Regions from separate parts of the Vagococcus xieshaowenii genome, predicted to be linked through region 1. Evidence: predicted binding sites of a transcription regulator. Region 1 holds the regulator's gene; the other holds the start of a gene.

Region 1 (8,008 bases):
GCGATTAATCAGATTCTTCGTTATTATCTAACAAAGCTGACAATTTTGCAAGACGAGGATCAATTGTTTGGGCTTGAGTTTCCATTTGTTGGTATAAATAATCTTCTTCAGACATGATTGTCCATGCATCACCACTTGGTAATTCATCAGCAAGCATTTCTTCTTCCGTTAAAACTTTTAACGGGATATTTAACAAAATGTAATCCTCAATTGCTTCGCGCAAATCTAAGGTTGAACTTTCTAAAATAATAGCATGTTCATAACCTTCTGTTCCTTTGACCAAGGCATACTCTTCAGGAATCATATAGATTTCATCAAAGGCAATCGTCATTGGATAATCAACAGGTTCTAGTGAACGACTTGATGGTAAGGTTAAGACAACATCAAATTGAACTTGAGCAATATACTCTCTTGGTTCAACATTAATTGTTCCTACCACTTTAACTGGACCAACACCTAAAATTGTCTCATCACGTTTTAATAACGTATCGGCTAATTCAATTGTTGTATCTATCACTAAGGGTTCATGTTGATACCTTCTTAGTTCCATTAATGACCATTTCACTATTTTCACTCTCCTTGCGCAACAAAAATTATTATACTAGCTAGTTAATTCTTTGTCAATGAAATTTTCTTGACAGGTGATGATAGAATGCTCAACTTATTGAAGACGTCGATTTAAACCAATCATTTTAATTTCTTTAGATAAATATTTAATACGTTCCATGATTCGTTTAGCTTTTAGTGGTTCGTCATCGCCACGTTGTGATTGACGTAAATGTTGAACTTCTAATTGTTCCATATCAAAATTAGAACTAAAGAATGTTGGTAATTGCTCTTGCATTCGATATTGTAAAATAACACCTAAAATATCATCGCGAATCCAGGCACTCATTGAGTCTGCTCCAATGTCATCAATCATTAATATTGGCGCTTTTTTTACTTCTTCTAATTTTTCATTCAATGTATTATTACCTATCGCTTGTTTAATTTCAACAGCAAATGTTGGAAAATGAATGAGTGTGGTATGAAAGCCTGACTGTGCTAATTCATTGGCCATTGCCCCTAACAAATACGTTTTTCCAACACCAAAAGAACCTTGTAAATAAAGACCTTGTCGGAAAATTTTTGGCTGTTCAATGTAATGATTCACAAAATCCACACATTCTGAATACGCATGTTCTCGTTCATCGGTTAGTTCAAACGCATCAAACGTCGCGTCACGTACGTCTTTGGGAATATCAATGGCTTTCACACGACGCTTAATTGCATCAGCTTCTTGCTTGGCTAACAATTCATTCGTCGGAACATAAGTCACATCAATTGAACGATAGTTTAGAAATAAAATTGGCTCATAGCCTGGGGCAATCATTGAAGGACTTCCTTCATCAAATTTGCGTCTTTCTTGGACAAATTCATACAGTTTAGCATAGCTTTTTTCTACTAATTCCTGTGTGATTTTGTCTTCATTCTCTGATAAAAAACGTTGCACATACTTGTCTTGCATCACGGTATCAACCAAATGTTGATAACGATCTTGCCACGCATTATGACGCATAACTTTTTTCATTTCATCGCCTAAATTTTCCATTATTTCTCACCATCTTTTCCTTTTTGTCGCATTTGTCGCAACTTTTCTCTCATCAAGGCTTGCTTTTCAGCAGACATTTTCGTTTCTTTTGTTTCTTGGTTCACCCAATCCGGCAATGTTTCTTTACGGACGGGTTTATTGTTATATGTTTTATTATTATACTGTACATTTTTCGTTTTATTTTGTTTATCGTGATACGTTTTCTTTGTCCGGTTAATTGCATCAGCAGGCGTTTTTACGCCTGATTGTGACCAATCATTGGCAATTTTAAAGGCTGTGATTTCTTCAAAGGTTGCCTTATTCTGAACAGATAATAAATAATGAATTAAAATATTAATCACACTATTAGATAATCCCGATTGTTTTACTAATTTTTCAATCGCCCAACGCTCTGTAATGACCACAGACCCCTTCTTATCCGATTTGATAGCTTCTAAGAACTCCATTGGTGCATATTCGTTACTAGAGATGACAAGATGACGTTCTTGCTCATTTAAGCTTTGTAACGCCTTAGTATCCTCCTGAATGACGGGTTTATTTGACGAGACAACTTCTCCTACTTGAGTGGCTGGCTCTACTTGTTGAGTAGAACGATTAACTAACGCATATTTGAACTTCTTCATCTCAATCTCATTCGTTGTATAATCAACAAAATTAGCTAGGTAATTTCTTAACGTTAGTTCATCAAAACCATATTGTTGATGAATGGCTAATAATTCATTTTTAATCGTTAATAAGTGATGCGGTACTAAATTATAACGCGCCATCAATTGTTCAAAATAAGACCAGTCAAATGTTTCTGGTTGGATAAATGTTGGCCGTTTAGAAATCGACATTTCCTCTTGAACAGTAGCAACCTCCTTTGGCTTAGCTGATACGCCTAACCTACTTGGTTGATAAACATCAACAAATTTGGTAGTGACTTCATGGTAACCATCCGGTAGGCTTGCACGCTGTGGAATTTCTTGCATAAGTCGTTCAAATCGACGTTGTCCAACTCGATCTAATAACATAAGTGATAACATATCATCTTTAAGAAACGCATGATAACTCATTGGTTTTTCTACTCGATAAAGAAACGTTTGTGTTTCATTTTCAGTTTGGACAAAAACGCGTAATAGACCTAAGGCTTCTAGTTTTTTTCGTGCTTCCACAAAATCTAGTAACCCTAAGTCACATTCTGAAAACAAATCAGAGTGAAACGTTTCTAAACTCTCAAATGGATAATGAGGCGTCATCATGTAAAAGGCATGATACAAACCAAAGGCTTTCGTCCCTAATAACGGTCGATAAAGCGTATTTAATACGTTTAAATCCACGTCAGAAACTAACTCTGTTAATTGAACAAAGAAGGTATCTTTTGCCTTCAATTCTCTTCCCTTATTCCCCATACTAACATCCCCTACTCTGTTTCCATTGTGGTCCCTTCATCTTGACCCTTATTTACCATTTCTTGCATTTCTTCGATAAAGACACTCACATCTTTAAATTGACGATAGACACTCGCAAAGCGAATATATGCAATTTCATCTAAATCTACTAAATATTCCATCACATATTCACCAATCAAGCTAGTTGGAACTTCATTTTCGCCTAGCGAGCGCACACGATTTTCTACCTTATCTACTACATTTTCCATTTGTTCAAGAGAAACAGGACGTTTTTCGGCAGAACGAATCAGTCCTCGTAAGATTTTTTCGCGATTAAACTCCTCACGTTTACCGTCTTTTTTAATCACTAATACAGGTGTAGCTTCAATTCTTTCAAAAGTTGTAAAACGAAAACCACAGCTTTCACACTCTCTTCTTCTTCGAATTGCACGATTCTCATCAGATGGTCGGCTATCCACAACGCGGGAACCGTTATACTGACATTTTGGACATTGCATGTTTTTCACCTCAACTTAGATTATTTTATCTATCATAAACTCATTATTTACAATTTATCTGCCTTCATTGTAACATGCTTTCACGTAGTTGGTATAGTTGTATATCCCTTATTTTATAAGGATTTGTATTTTTTTTGCAACCAATTGTCTACTTGCTTCTGCGTTTCAAAAATTGTTCCTGTATTATCAATTATAAAATCGGCACGTTCTTTTTTACGTTCGATTGACCATTGACTGGATAAACGCTCGTTTGCTTGTTGCTTATTCAGCTTATCACGCTGCATCAAGCGTTCCCGTTGTACGTCCACTGGAAGATAAACCACCATCACCGCGTCCATTAGTGTTTCATAGCCATTTTCATAAAGAAGCGGGATATCAACTACCATCATTAGGTGCTCTTCGCTACGACGTTCCTCAATTCGTTCAAGAATGACTCGTCTTATTTCTTTCCCCAAAATAGCATTTAGTTTTTCTAATGCCTGTTCTTCTGAAAAAACCAGTTCTCCTAATTTTTTGCGATTTAACGAGCCTTCTTCATTCAACATCTCTTGACCAAATATGGCCACTACTTGTTCTAATCCTGTTGTCCCAGGTTCAACAACTTCTCTAGCGATTAAATCCGCATCAATTATTGGAATATTTTTTTGGCTGAACATTTGACTGACAGTTGATTTACCCGTTGCAATACCACCTGTTAGTCCTAATATATACGTCATTTCCTCACTCCCCTAACGATGAATTTTTTGACAATTTGGACAAAAATGTGTCCCTCTTTGAGCAACTTTGGTTTTAACAATCGGTGTACCACAACGTTTACAAGGCTCCCCTGTAAGACCATAGGCATTGAGAGACACTTGAAATTTACCTGCCTCGCCTAACGCATTTTTATAACTCCTAATGGTCGTTCCTCCTGCTTCTACAGCTCTAGCTAACACATCAATAATACTTTGATACAAACGTGTTACTTCTTTTGTCGTCAAGCTATCTGCTGGCTGTTCAGGGTGAATCTGAGCTTCAAATAAGGCTTCATCTACATAAATATTGCCTAATCCAGTTACTAATTTTTGATCCAATAATAGAGGCTTAATGGCTTTATGATATTTTTTTAAACTTGTCTTAAAAGGCTCTAACGTAAATGTTTCAGGTGTTGGTTCTGGCCCTAATTTAGTAATTCCTTTATAATTTAGCGCGGTATCTTTAGGCAGTAATGTCATTCTGCCAAACTTACGAACATCTAAATAACGTAATTCCGTGCCATCAGTAAATTTAAAGATGACATGAGTATGTTTATCAATGGCATCTGTTTGTTGATGAACTTCATATTTCCCTTCCATTCGTAGATGAGAAATCATGTCATAATTCGTCCACTTAAAAATTAAAAACTTCCCACGGCGTCTCATCTCTTCAATCGTCTGACCAACTAGTTCACTTTTAAAAACATCCACTTCTGGTGATTCAATAATACTTGGCCATAATACGACCACTTCTTCTACTTGTTTACCAATAACAAGTAATTCTAATCCTGTTCTAACGGCTTCTACTTCTGGTAATTCTGGCATTTTTTTCACTACTTTCTAAATAAAGGAGGTGTGATTTGATCACATCTCCTTTCGATTAATTATTATTTATTTAGCTTCGTACCAGGTTGGACCAAAGCTACTGTCTGCTTTTAACGGCACACTAAATGTTCCAATATTTTCCATAACATCTTTTACTAACGCTTCAAGTGCCGGTATCTCTTCACTTGGTGCTTCAAAGACAAGTTCATCGTGCACTTGTAATAGCATTGTGGCTTGTAACTGCTCTTTTTCTAAACGCTGATCAATTTCAATCATAGCTAATTTTAAAATATCGGCAGCACTCCCTTGAATAGGCGTGTTGATAGCTGTGCGCTCTGCAAATGAACGAACGTTAAAGTTACGTGAATTAATATCAGGCAAGTAACGACGACGATGCCATAGCGTTTCAACATAGCCTTGCTCTTTAGCTTCACGAACAATTTCTTTCATGTATGTTTTGACACCCGGATACTTTTCAAAGTACGTATCAATAAAGTCTTTTGCTTCTTTTCTAGTAATCCCTAAATTTTGAGATAATCCGTAGTCACTAATCCCATACACAACACCAAAATTGACAGCTTTTGCTTGTCGACGAATATTCCCATCGACGTCGTCAGGATTAGCAATATCAAACACCCTCATTGCGGTACTCGTATGAATATCTTGGTCTTCTATAAATGCTTGTCTTAAATGTTCATCTTGCGAAATATCAGCTAAAACGCGTAATTCAATTTGAGAATAATCTGATGAGAAAATTTCCCAACCTTCTTCTCTAGGAATGAACGCCTGACGGATTTTACGACCTTCTTCTAAACGAATTGGAATATTTTGTAAATTAGGATCTACCGAACTTAATCGTCCAGTTTGGGTTAACGTCTGTACATAACGTGTATGAATTTTATTATCATTTGGATTGATCACTTTTAGTAATCCTTCAACATAAGTTGATTGAATTTTTGCGATTTGTCGGTAGTGTAAAATTTCTTCGACAATCGGCGCTTGGTCCTTTAACTGCTCTAGCACATCTACAGCCGTTGAATAGCCTGTTTTTGTTTTCTTTATAACTGGCAATTGCATTTTTTCAAACAAAATCACCCCTAATTGCTTAGGAGAATTAATATTAAATTCTTCACCTGCCATCTCATAAATGCGCGACTCAATTTCGGTTAAAATAACAGCAAACTCTTGTTGCATGGTCATCAATGTTTGCGCATTGACACGAATTCCTTGTATTTCCATTTTTGCCAAGACAAATGATAATGGTAATTCCATATCATAAAATAACTTTTCTTGATTTTTTTCAGCTAGGTGGGCTTTTAATACTGGTGCTAAATAATTCAGCGTTGCGACTTTACGTGCTAAATGGTCCGTCAAGATTTCGTCTTCAGGTACGCCACGTTTAGCACCTTTACCGTAAATTTTTTCATCGGTTTCAATTGCTTTATAATCATAGTGATAAGCAACCTCTGCTAAATCTTCACTCTTATCGTTTGTATCTAATAAATAGGCAGCTAGTAAGCTATCAAACGTCACACCTTTAACTTGAATGCCATAGCGATTTAACGCTACAATATGAGCTTTTGCATCGTAAGTGGCTTTTGTTAATGTGTCATCTTCTAACCAGGTAATCATCGCTTCATGGCTTAATATTTCATCTCCAATCGCTACGTAGCGTTTCCCTTCATTTCCCCAGGTTACCCCAATTATATCTGCTAAATGATAATTATCTTCCAACATTTCTAGATAAACGCTCATACCTGGTTCAAACATATCAGCTGTCGGTTCTGTTACCACTTCATAAATAATTTCTTCTAATTCATCACTGACATCATGATAATCGCCAGTATCTAATTTAGATAAAAACGTTTTGAAATCCATTTCTTTGTACAGCGCAACTAACTTTTCTGTGTCTTTACCTTCATATTTAAGGTCATCCACTGTAATAGTAATCGGTGCTTCAATATTAATCGTCGCTAGTTCTTTACTCATCAAGGCGTTTTCTTTGTCATTAATAAGGTTTTCTTTTCTCTTACTTTTTTTCATTTCATCAATGTGGTCATAAACCCCTTCAACGCTACCGTATTCTTTCAATAAAGTAATCGCTGTTTTTTCGCCAATTCCCGTCACACCAGGCAAATTATCTGAACTATCTCCAGCTAAGCCTTTCATATCAACAATTTGCATAGGTTCTAAGCCATATTTTTCACGAATGTGTTCTGGCGTATAAGATTCTAGTTCACTTACTCCTTTAACTGTTACCTCAACGCGAATGTGATCATCAGCTAACTGTGTTAAATCTTTATCACCTGATAGCACGACAACATCAAATTCTTCTTTACTCACATGCTTAGCCAATGTACCGATAATATCATCGGCTTCGTAATTCTCTAACTCATAATATTGGATCCCTAAGGCTAAACACATCTCACGAATATACGGCATTTGTTCTTTAAATTCGCTTGGTGTTTTTGAACGTCCAGCTTTATATTCTTCAAATGTCTCATGACGGAACGTTGTTTTCCCTGCATCAAACGCGACTAATACATGCGTTGGTTGCTCTTTGTCCATAATATTTCCCATCATATTATGGAAAGCATAGATAGCATTTGTATGTAAACCGCTACTATTTTTGAAGCGACTTAGCGATTGATACAAGGCAAAAAACGCGCGAAACGCCACGCTGTTACCGTCTACTAAAAGTAATTTATTTTTATTAGGCATTCTTATTCTCCTTTAATCTATTGTCTCTATTCTAACAAAGTTCACGTTACGAACAAAGAGAAAAGACAGGCTATTTGACAATTTGCCGAATAACCTGTCTTGTATTCATTACTATTATTAATCTTTTCCAAAAATTCTTGCAAAGGCAATTAATAAATTGATAAAGTCCATGTACAATTGTAACGCACAAAAGACTGCGACTCCTGCTAAACTTTGTTGATTTTGTTGAGCATTATGATAGTAAACTTT
Region 2 (8,008 bases), 810 kb from region 1:
GCTGGTTTAGAAGCGTATTTTAATGAGATCTTTATCTCAGAAGAAATTGGCTATCAAAAACCATCACCGTTGTTCTTTAAACACGTTTTAGGCTCAATTGAGGAGAAAGACTTACAAGATATCTTAATGATAGGAGATAGCTTGTCAGCTGATATATTGGGTGGTAATCAAGTGGGGATTGATACATGTTGGTATTCTAATGAAAAAGTAGGAAAAAAAATTCAACCAACCTATCATATCCAACAGTTAGATGAATTAATCATGTTAGTTAACTGAAAAAAGTAGCAATCAAAAATTGATAAACAATTTTTGATTGCTACTTTTTTTACATGCCGATTAAGTAATCATCGTCTTTCATTGCTTCAACGCTACCTAATAGGTAACCATTTCCGACTTGTGAAAAGAAATCATGATTAGAAGTACCCGTTGAAATACCATTCATGACAATCGGGTTAACATCGTTTGCAGTATCTGGGAATAAAGCATTAAAGCCTAAATTCATTAAAGCTTTATTGGCATTGTAACGTAAGAAAGTTTTTACTTCTTCTGTCCAACCAACGCCGTCGTATAATAACTCTGTATAACGTTCTTCATTTTCATAAAGATCATATAATAGGTTGTATACCCAGTCTTCCATTTGCTGTTGCTCTTCTTCAGATAATTCATTGAATCCCAATTGGAATTTGTAGCCAATGTACGTGCCATGCACAGATTCATCACGAATAATTAATTTGATGATTTCTGCAACGTTAGGTAATTTATTATTACCTAAGTAATAAAGAGGGGTATAGAATCCTGAATAGAATAAGAAAGTTTCTAAGAAAACACTTGCTACTTTTTTCTCCAAAGCAGAACCCGTACGGTAAATATCATTGACCATTTTGGCTTTCTTTTGCAGAAACTCGTTTGTATTTGTCCATTCGAAAATTTCATCAATTTCTGATTTTGTATTCAAGGTACTAAAAATAGATGAATAACTTTTAGCATGAACAGATTCCATAAATTGAATGTTGTTTAATACCGCTTCTTCATGAGGAGTGCGACAATCGTTACGAATCGCCTCGACACCACTTTCAGATTGTACGGTATCTAATAAGGTTAGTCCACCAAATACATAGCCGACTAAATCTTTTTCTTGTTGAGATAATTTACGCCAATCATCTAAATCATTTGAAAGAGGGATACGCGTATCTAACCAAAATTGTTCAGTTAATTTTTCCCAAGTTGATTTATCAATAATATCTTCAATGGCATTCCAGTTTATCGCAGCATAATATGTTTCTTCACGACTCATCGTCCAATTCCTCCTCTAAATGACACAGCTTTCACATTGGTTACTTCCGATTTCTTCTTCGTCTTCAGTGAAAGTACGGACATAATAAATTGATTTAATTCCTTGATGGAAGGCATAGTGACGTAAAATATTTAGGTCACGTGTTGTTTGTTTAGTTGTATCAGCTTTCCATTCATATAAGCCTTCTGGCAGTTCAGAACGCATGAATAATGTTAAACTCATTCCTTGGTCTACGTGTTTTTGAGCGGCAGCGTAAACATCAATGACGCGACGCATATCCATATCATAAGCAGAGGTATAGTAAGGAAGTGTTTCATTACTTAAATATGGTGCTGGGTAATAAATTTTTCCGATTTTCTTTTCTTGGCGTTCTTCAATTAAACGAGTAATAGGATGAATGCTTGCGCTTGTATCGTTAATATAAGAAATTGAGCCGTTAGGAGCTACTGCCAATCGGTTTTGATGGTATAAGCCATTTGTTTGTACAGCTTCGCTTAATGCTTGCCAATCAGCGGCATTTGGCACAAAAATACCTTCAAATAGTTCTTTAATCTTATCAGATTGAGGTAATACTGGTTCGTTGATGTAACGTTCGAAATATTTTCCAGACGCATAATCTGAATGTTCGAAATTATGGAAAGATTGACCGCGCTCTTTTGCAATTTGATTGCTTTCAACTAATGTCCAGTAATTTAATAAGCTAAAATAAACATCAGTGAATTCAATTGATTCTGGTGAACCATAAGCCATTTGGTTTTTAGCAAAGTATGAATGTAAGCCCATTGCACCTAAACCAATTGTATGATTTAAGCTGTTTCCATTCTTAATAGAAGGGACAGCATCGATACTTGAAGCATCCGTAATAAAGGTTAATGCACGTGTCATTGTTCGAACAGATTGTCCAAAATCTTGACTGTTCATTAAGTTAGGAATATTAGTTGACCCTAAGTTACAGCTAATATCTGTACCCATTACTTCATATTCTTGTCGATCATTTAAGACAGAGGGGGTTTGAACTTGTAAAATTTCAGAACATAAGTTACTCATAATGATTTTGCCATCAATTGGATTTTGACGGTTGGCTTCATCAATATTGATAATATAAGGGTAACCAGATTCTTGTTGTAATTTACTGATTTCGTTTTCTAAATCACGTGCTTTAATTTTTGTTTTACGAATATTAGGGTTAGCGACTAATTCATCGTATTTTTCCGAAATGTTCATGTATGAGTACGGAACACCATATTCACGTTCAATACTATAAGGGCTAAATAAGTACATGTCTTCATTTTTACGAGTTAACTCATAAAATTTATCAGGGACAGTTAAACCTAATGAAAGTGTTTTAACTCGTACTTTTTCATCCGCATTTTCTTTTTTAGTAGAAAGAAACATTTCAATATCTGGATGGAAAACGTCTAAATAAACCACACCGGCTCCTTGACGTTGTCCTAATTGGTTAGAATAGCTGAAGCTATCTTCAAACAATTTCATAACGGGAACCACACCACTTGCCGCGCCTTCATAGCCTTTAATTGGAGCACCAGCTTCACGTAGGTTAGAAAGTGAAATTCCAACACCACCACCAATACGTGATAATTGCAGCGCACTGTTAATGCCACGCCCAATGCTATTCATGTCATCAGTTAATTGTAGTAGGAAACATGAAACTAATTCACCACGACGTTTACGACCAGCATTTAAAAACGAAGGAGTAGCCGGTTGATAGCGTTGATAAATCATTTCTTCAGCAATATTCATTGCTAGCGATTCGTTACCATCGGCAAAGTACAAGGCATTAAAGGCAACACGATCTTCGTAGCGCTCTAAGTACATTGAGCCATCATTACTTTTTAATGCATATTGTGAATAAAATTTATATGCGGCCATGAATGATTTGAATTCAAAGTTTTGAGCAAATAAATAATCATATAATGACGTAATAAATGTCATGGAATACTTCTCAATAAATTCAGATTCGATAAATTCATGTGCGATTAAATAATTAATTTTTTCTTCGACTGTGTTGAATGTCATAGTATTAGGTTCAACATTTTCTTTAAAGAAAGCATCTAAAGCCTCTTTATCCTTGTTCAATGGAATTTGACCATTAACAGGACGATTGATTTCGTTATTTAGTTCAAAATAAGTAACATTACTTAGTTCTTTTAGACTCAATTTCCTTCACTACTTTCTTAAAGTTTTTTACATCTTCTTCCGTGCCACTAAATTCAAATTCGAATAATAGAGGGATGTTATAATCACGAGATATATCTTTGGCAGTAAAAATAAAAAGGTCCGCAAAGTTTCGGTTTCCACCACCTGCGACACCAAGAATATTTTCACGATTTGTTTTGTACTCAATAAAATCGTTCACTACTTCTGTAACGTCTTCGTCATAAGTAGGAACGACTAGAATATAAGGCTCTTTCAATTCATTGAAAGGATTTGTTGGATCAATTTCATATGATGGGGCGTCTAATTTCTTAATGAAGCGACGAGTTTGCCCAGTTAAGGTAAAATAGACAAGTTTCATTATATTAAACCGCCAATGCACGCAATTGATCAGGTCGGAAACCTACAATTGTTACAGCACTATTGGTTAATACTGGAACTGAACGATGTCCTTGTTCTTTTAACCAATCAACATATTGTGGTTGCTCATCGATATTGATTTCATTATATGATAAATGTTTTTCGCTTAAAAAGCGTTTTGTCATTTTACATTGAGGACAATTATTTTTGGTATATAGCGTTAATTCATTCATTGTGGTTACCTCCGTGCGATTTGTTTTATAATACTAAGTATACCGTCATTTAATTAAAAGTCAAAGGAAAAACACAATATATTGTGTCCCGAACGTTCGGTAAATACTACCGTTTGTGTTTTGTGGATAGTGTGGAAAACTATTAAGAAGTGTAGTGTGACGTGTTTTCTTATTTGTTTACATGGGGATAAGTATGAAATAAAGAATGTATCAGCCTAAATTATTTGAGAAAAAAAAGACAAAAAATTACAAATCGTGTTCTTGAAATAAAAAATGATAGTTTCTTGAAAATAAATAGTTGTATTATGGATAAAAAAAGTCTATAATCATTGTAGATAAAAAAAGTCTATAATGAAGGTGAAAAAATGAAATTAACATTTGCAACAGAACAAGCCATTGCCGTTGTCGCACTGATGGCAACTCAAGAGCCTGAAATTGCTCTATCATCAGAAAGTATTTATCAGAAATTAAATTTATCAAAAAGTTATGTTCAAAAATTATTAAGAAAATTAGTGGTTGCTAATATTATTTCTGGAGCAACTGGGAATAATGGTGGCTTTAAATTAGATAAATCATTGGAGTCAATCACACTATATGATGTGGTTTCAGCGATTGAAGGCGAATTTATTTCGCTATCTAATTCTGGCATATTAGAAGAGGCATTTGCTAATTTTGGGGTACAAGCTAAAGAAGGTCATCAAGTTATTGCAAAATATTTTAATGAAGCCGATGTTGTATGGATAAACCATTTAAAATCTGTTAATGTGAAATTAATAATGGAAGAAGTTTTTGGTGTGAAAAAAAATGTGGTATTCCATGATTGGAATAATGAGTAAGGAAGGTATAAAGATGAGTCGAATGAAAAAAGTGTTGGAGTTATATCGCCTAGATTGGCGACGTGTTTATCAAAATAAATTAACATTACTATTAATAATCGCATTGATGATTATTCCTTCATTATATGCGTGGTTTAATATCGCGGCGTTGTGGGATCCGTACTCTAATACGGGTGATATTAAAGTTGCCATTTTATCCGAAGATAAACAAGCTGGTGTGATGGATCAATCGGTTAATATTGGAGATGAGATGATTGCAAATTTGAAGAAAAATGATAGTTTTTCTTGGCAATTTGTTAACTCCAAAGCAGAACTTAATAAAGGGGTTAAAAGTGGGGAATACTATGCAGGGATATTAATTCCTAGTGATTTTTCAAAGAATTTATTAAGTTTTGTGAATGGTGAAATAAAAAAACCAGAAATTGAGTACCAAGTGAACCAAAAAATCAATGCCATTGCACCTAAAGTGACCGATAAAGGTGCAAGTACGATTCAGTCTACTATTTCAACCGAATTTATCGATACGGTAAGTAAAACAGTCTTTCAAACATTAAATGATGCAGGTTATAAGATTGACGAAAGTTTACCTATGTTAAATAAAGTGACAAGTAAAATTTTATTAGTGGATGATCATTTGGCTGAGATTGATGGTTATACGAATAAAATTACTGAATTAAACGATAAATTCCCTGAGTATAAAGAAAAATTAGATAAAGCAAATGAAGTGGTGGATTATTTACCGAAAGTTAAAGAAGTGGGCGATAAACTAGTCTTGTTGAATGAGAAAATGCCAGAAATCAAAAAAGCTGGTGAACTAGTTGTATCCCTTCAAGGTAAAACTGATCAAATAGTAGATGCTGGTAAACAAATTAAAACGATTGATGAAGAATTTGATCAAATTGTTGAGACGTTAAATAAGGCAATAGATACCTCTAAAAAGGGTTTAAAAATTATCGAACAAGCACAAGAGATGTTGCCACAAGTGAATCAATTTGTTGATCAAGCCAATAATACCTTACCAACAGTTATTGATGAAGTGGGTAAAGTTAAAGAAGCATTACCTCAAATTGGTCAAGGGATCACATCTGGGTTGAACGTTTTAATATTAGTAAGCCAAAGTGTCAATAATGCGGCGAATGATTTGAGCCAATTTTTAAATGAAACAGATTTTAATGATCAAAGTAAGGCGAAGATTAAAACAATTCTTATGGGAATTCAAGGACATCTTAATAAACAATCTCAAATTATCACAAGTGTGATGAATACATTAGAAAAGTTAATGGATTTAGCAGGTAGTAATAGTTTACAACCAGTTGTCGATAGATTGAAAAAACTACAGACAGTAGGCCAAGGTGTCAATGATTTGATTACCGATACGTTGAATCGTTTTGATTCTATGAGTGCAGAAGAAATTAAACAAAACATACAAGCGATAAGTCAAGCAGCTGGCAATGTAGGTGCACAAGCTAATCAATTAGAAAGCGACTTGCCAACGATTCAGTCAACCATCACAACGATTATAGGCAATGTTTCAGAGATGCTAGGAATAGCTAATACGCTAACAAGTAAAATTGATAAACAAAATATGTTAGCACAACTTGATGATGTGATGACCGATACAACAGATACAATAAACAAAGCATTAACCTTCTTCAATAATTATCAAGGTGAGTTACCAAAAATTAAAGAAGAAATTCATACGGCTAATACGTTACTAAATGATAATATGTCCACCATTATTGGTGGAATAAATAAAGCTGCAAATTTTTATCAAAATGATTTACCTAAACTAGAAGAAAAAATGAATCAAGGGGTTAATTTTTATCAAAATGATTGGCCTAAAATTGAAAAAGAATTAACAGAAACGCTAAATACAGTTAATGGTAAAATGCCTGAAATTGAAGAAGCATTGGCGTTATCATCTGATTTCGTTAAAGATGAATGGCCAGATGTTCGTTCAGGTATTCAAAAAGCAGCTGATTTAGTTCGTAAGGGTCAAAATAATGTTGATTTAGGGTCTATTATTAACTTGCTTAAAAAAGATGCCAATGCTGAGAGTGATTTCTTGTCTAGTCCTGTAAAAATCAAACAAAAGGATATTTATCCAGTACCTAATTATGGCTCAGCTAGTGCACCGTTTTATACAGCGTTATGCTTGTGGGTAGGAGCTGTTTTATTTTCAAGTATTGCGACAACGGTGGTTCATCTTGATGATAAACAAAAGAAAAAATATAGTATGAGACAACAGTTTGTTTCACGCTTTATGACATTCTTAACAGTAGGTATCGCTCAAGCTTCTATCGTAGCATTAGGTAATCGTTTCTTACTAAATGCTTATATGGTAAATCCATGGTGGAACTTCTTGTTTACATTAATGATTGGTGTAGTATTTATGTCGATGGTTTATGTATTAGTACATTTGTTTGGTAACTTAGGAAAAGGCCTAGCAGTTATTATTCTCGTGCTATCTATTTCTGCTGGAGGAGGAAATTTTCCTATTCAAATGTCGGGTAAATTCTTTAATATGATTAACCCGTTTTTACCATTTACCTATGCGGTTAATTTATTAAGAGAAACCACAGGTGGTATATATTGGCCAAATGCGACGAAATATATGACGATTCTTTTAATTGTAGGTGCGGTATTTTTAGTAGTAGGTTATTTATTAGCTCCCCAAGTAACAACTGTTTTCAGAAAATTAAATGCTAAATTAAAAGAAGGGCATTTATTACATTAGTGTGAAGTAATAAGCCTTAATGAAATATTAGTACCAACGTTCTTATCTATAGGAAGAACGTTGGTACTTTTTTATTGCATGAAATGAAATTCTAAAAATTATTTTATGGTAAAATAAACCTATTGAGATGAACGAGAAGGGAAAGAAGATGACAAAAGAACAACGTGTGTATACGCTAGATGAGAAAGTATACTATATGGAAGAAGCAATGAAGGAAGCCAAACGAGCACAGGCGAAAGGAGAGGTGCCAATAGGAGCGGTCGTCGTATATGAAGGTGTTATTGTAGGAAGAGGTCATAACTTACGAGAGACTACGCAAAATGCGATTACGCATGCGGAAATGATGGCTATTCAAGATGCTTGCCAAACATTA

Evidence for each region. Region 1 encodes NrdR, which represses ribonucleotide reductase genes. Its sites were predicted from a motif close to ACACNATATATNGTGT; they were not measured.
Region 2: a site for NrdR is predicted at 4,134-4,149, ahead of nrdH (glutaredoxin-like protein NrdH). Genes of this name have one in related genera too.

What each region holds. Positions count from the first base shown of each region.
Region 1 covers NZ_CP038865.1:668,030-676,037, reverse strand. Annotated here, with positions in the region: gene E4Z98_RS03330 (YceD family protein) at 5-565, opposite strand; gene dnaI (primosomal protein DnaI) at 662-1,591, opposite strand; gene E4Z98_RS03320 (replication initiation and membrane attachment family protein) at 1,591-2,982, opposite strand; gene nrdR (transcriptional regulator NrdR) at 2,994-3,479, opposite strand; gene coaE (dephospho-CoA kinase) at 3,593-4,195, opposite strand; gene mutM (DNA-formamidopyrimidine glycosylase) at 4,208-5,038, opposite strand; gene polA (DNA polymerase I) at 5,105-7,759, opposite strand; gene E4Z98_RS03295 (Bax inhibitor-1/YccA family protein) at 7,877-8,008, opposite strand, start outside.
Region 2 covers NZ_CP038865.1:1,482,471-1,490,478, reverse strand. Annotated here, with positions in the region: gene E4Z98_RS07190 (YjjG family noncanonical pyrimidine nucleotidase) at 1-276, shown strand, start outside; gene nrdF (class 1b ribonucleoside-diphosphate reductase subunit beta) at 326-1,294, opposite strand; gene nrdE (class 1b ribonucleoside-diphosphate reductase subunit alpha) at 1,310-3,472, opposite strand; gene nrdI (class Ib ribonucleoside-diphosphate reductase assembly flavoprotein NrdI) at 3,450-3,830, opposite strand; gene nrdH (glutaredoxin-like protein NrdH) at 3,835-4,062, opposite strand; gene E4Z98_RS07165 (RrF2 family transcriptional regulator) at 4,428-4,898, shown strand; gene E4Z98_RS07160 (YhgE/Pip domain-containing protein) at 4,912-7,635, shown strand; gene tadA (tRNA adenosine(34) deaminase TadA) at 7,784-8,008, shown strand, end outside.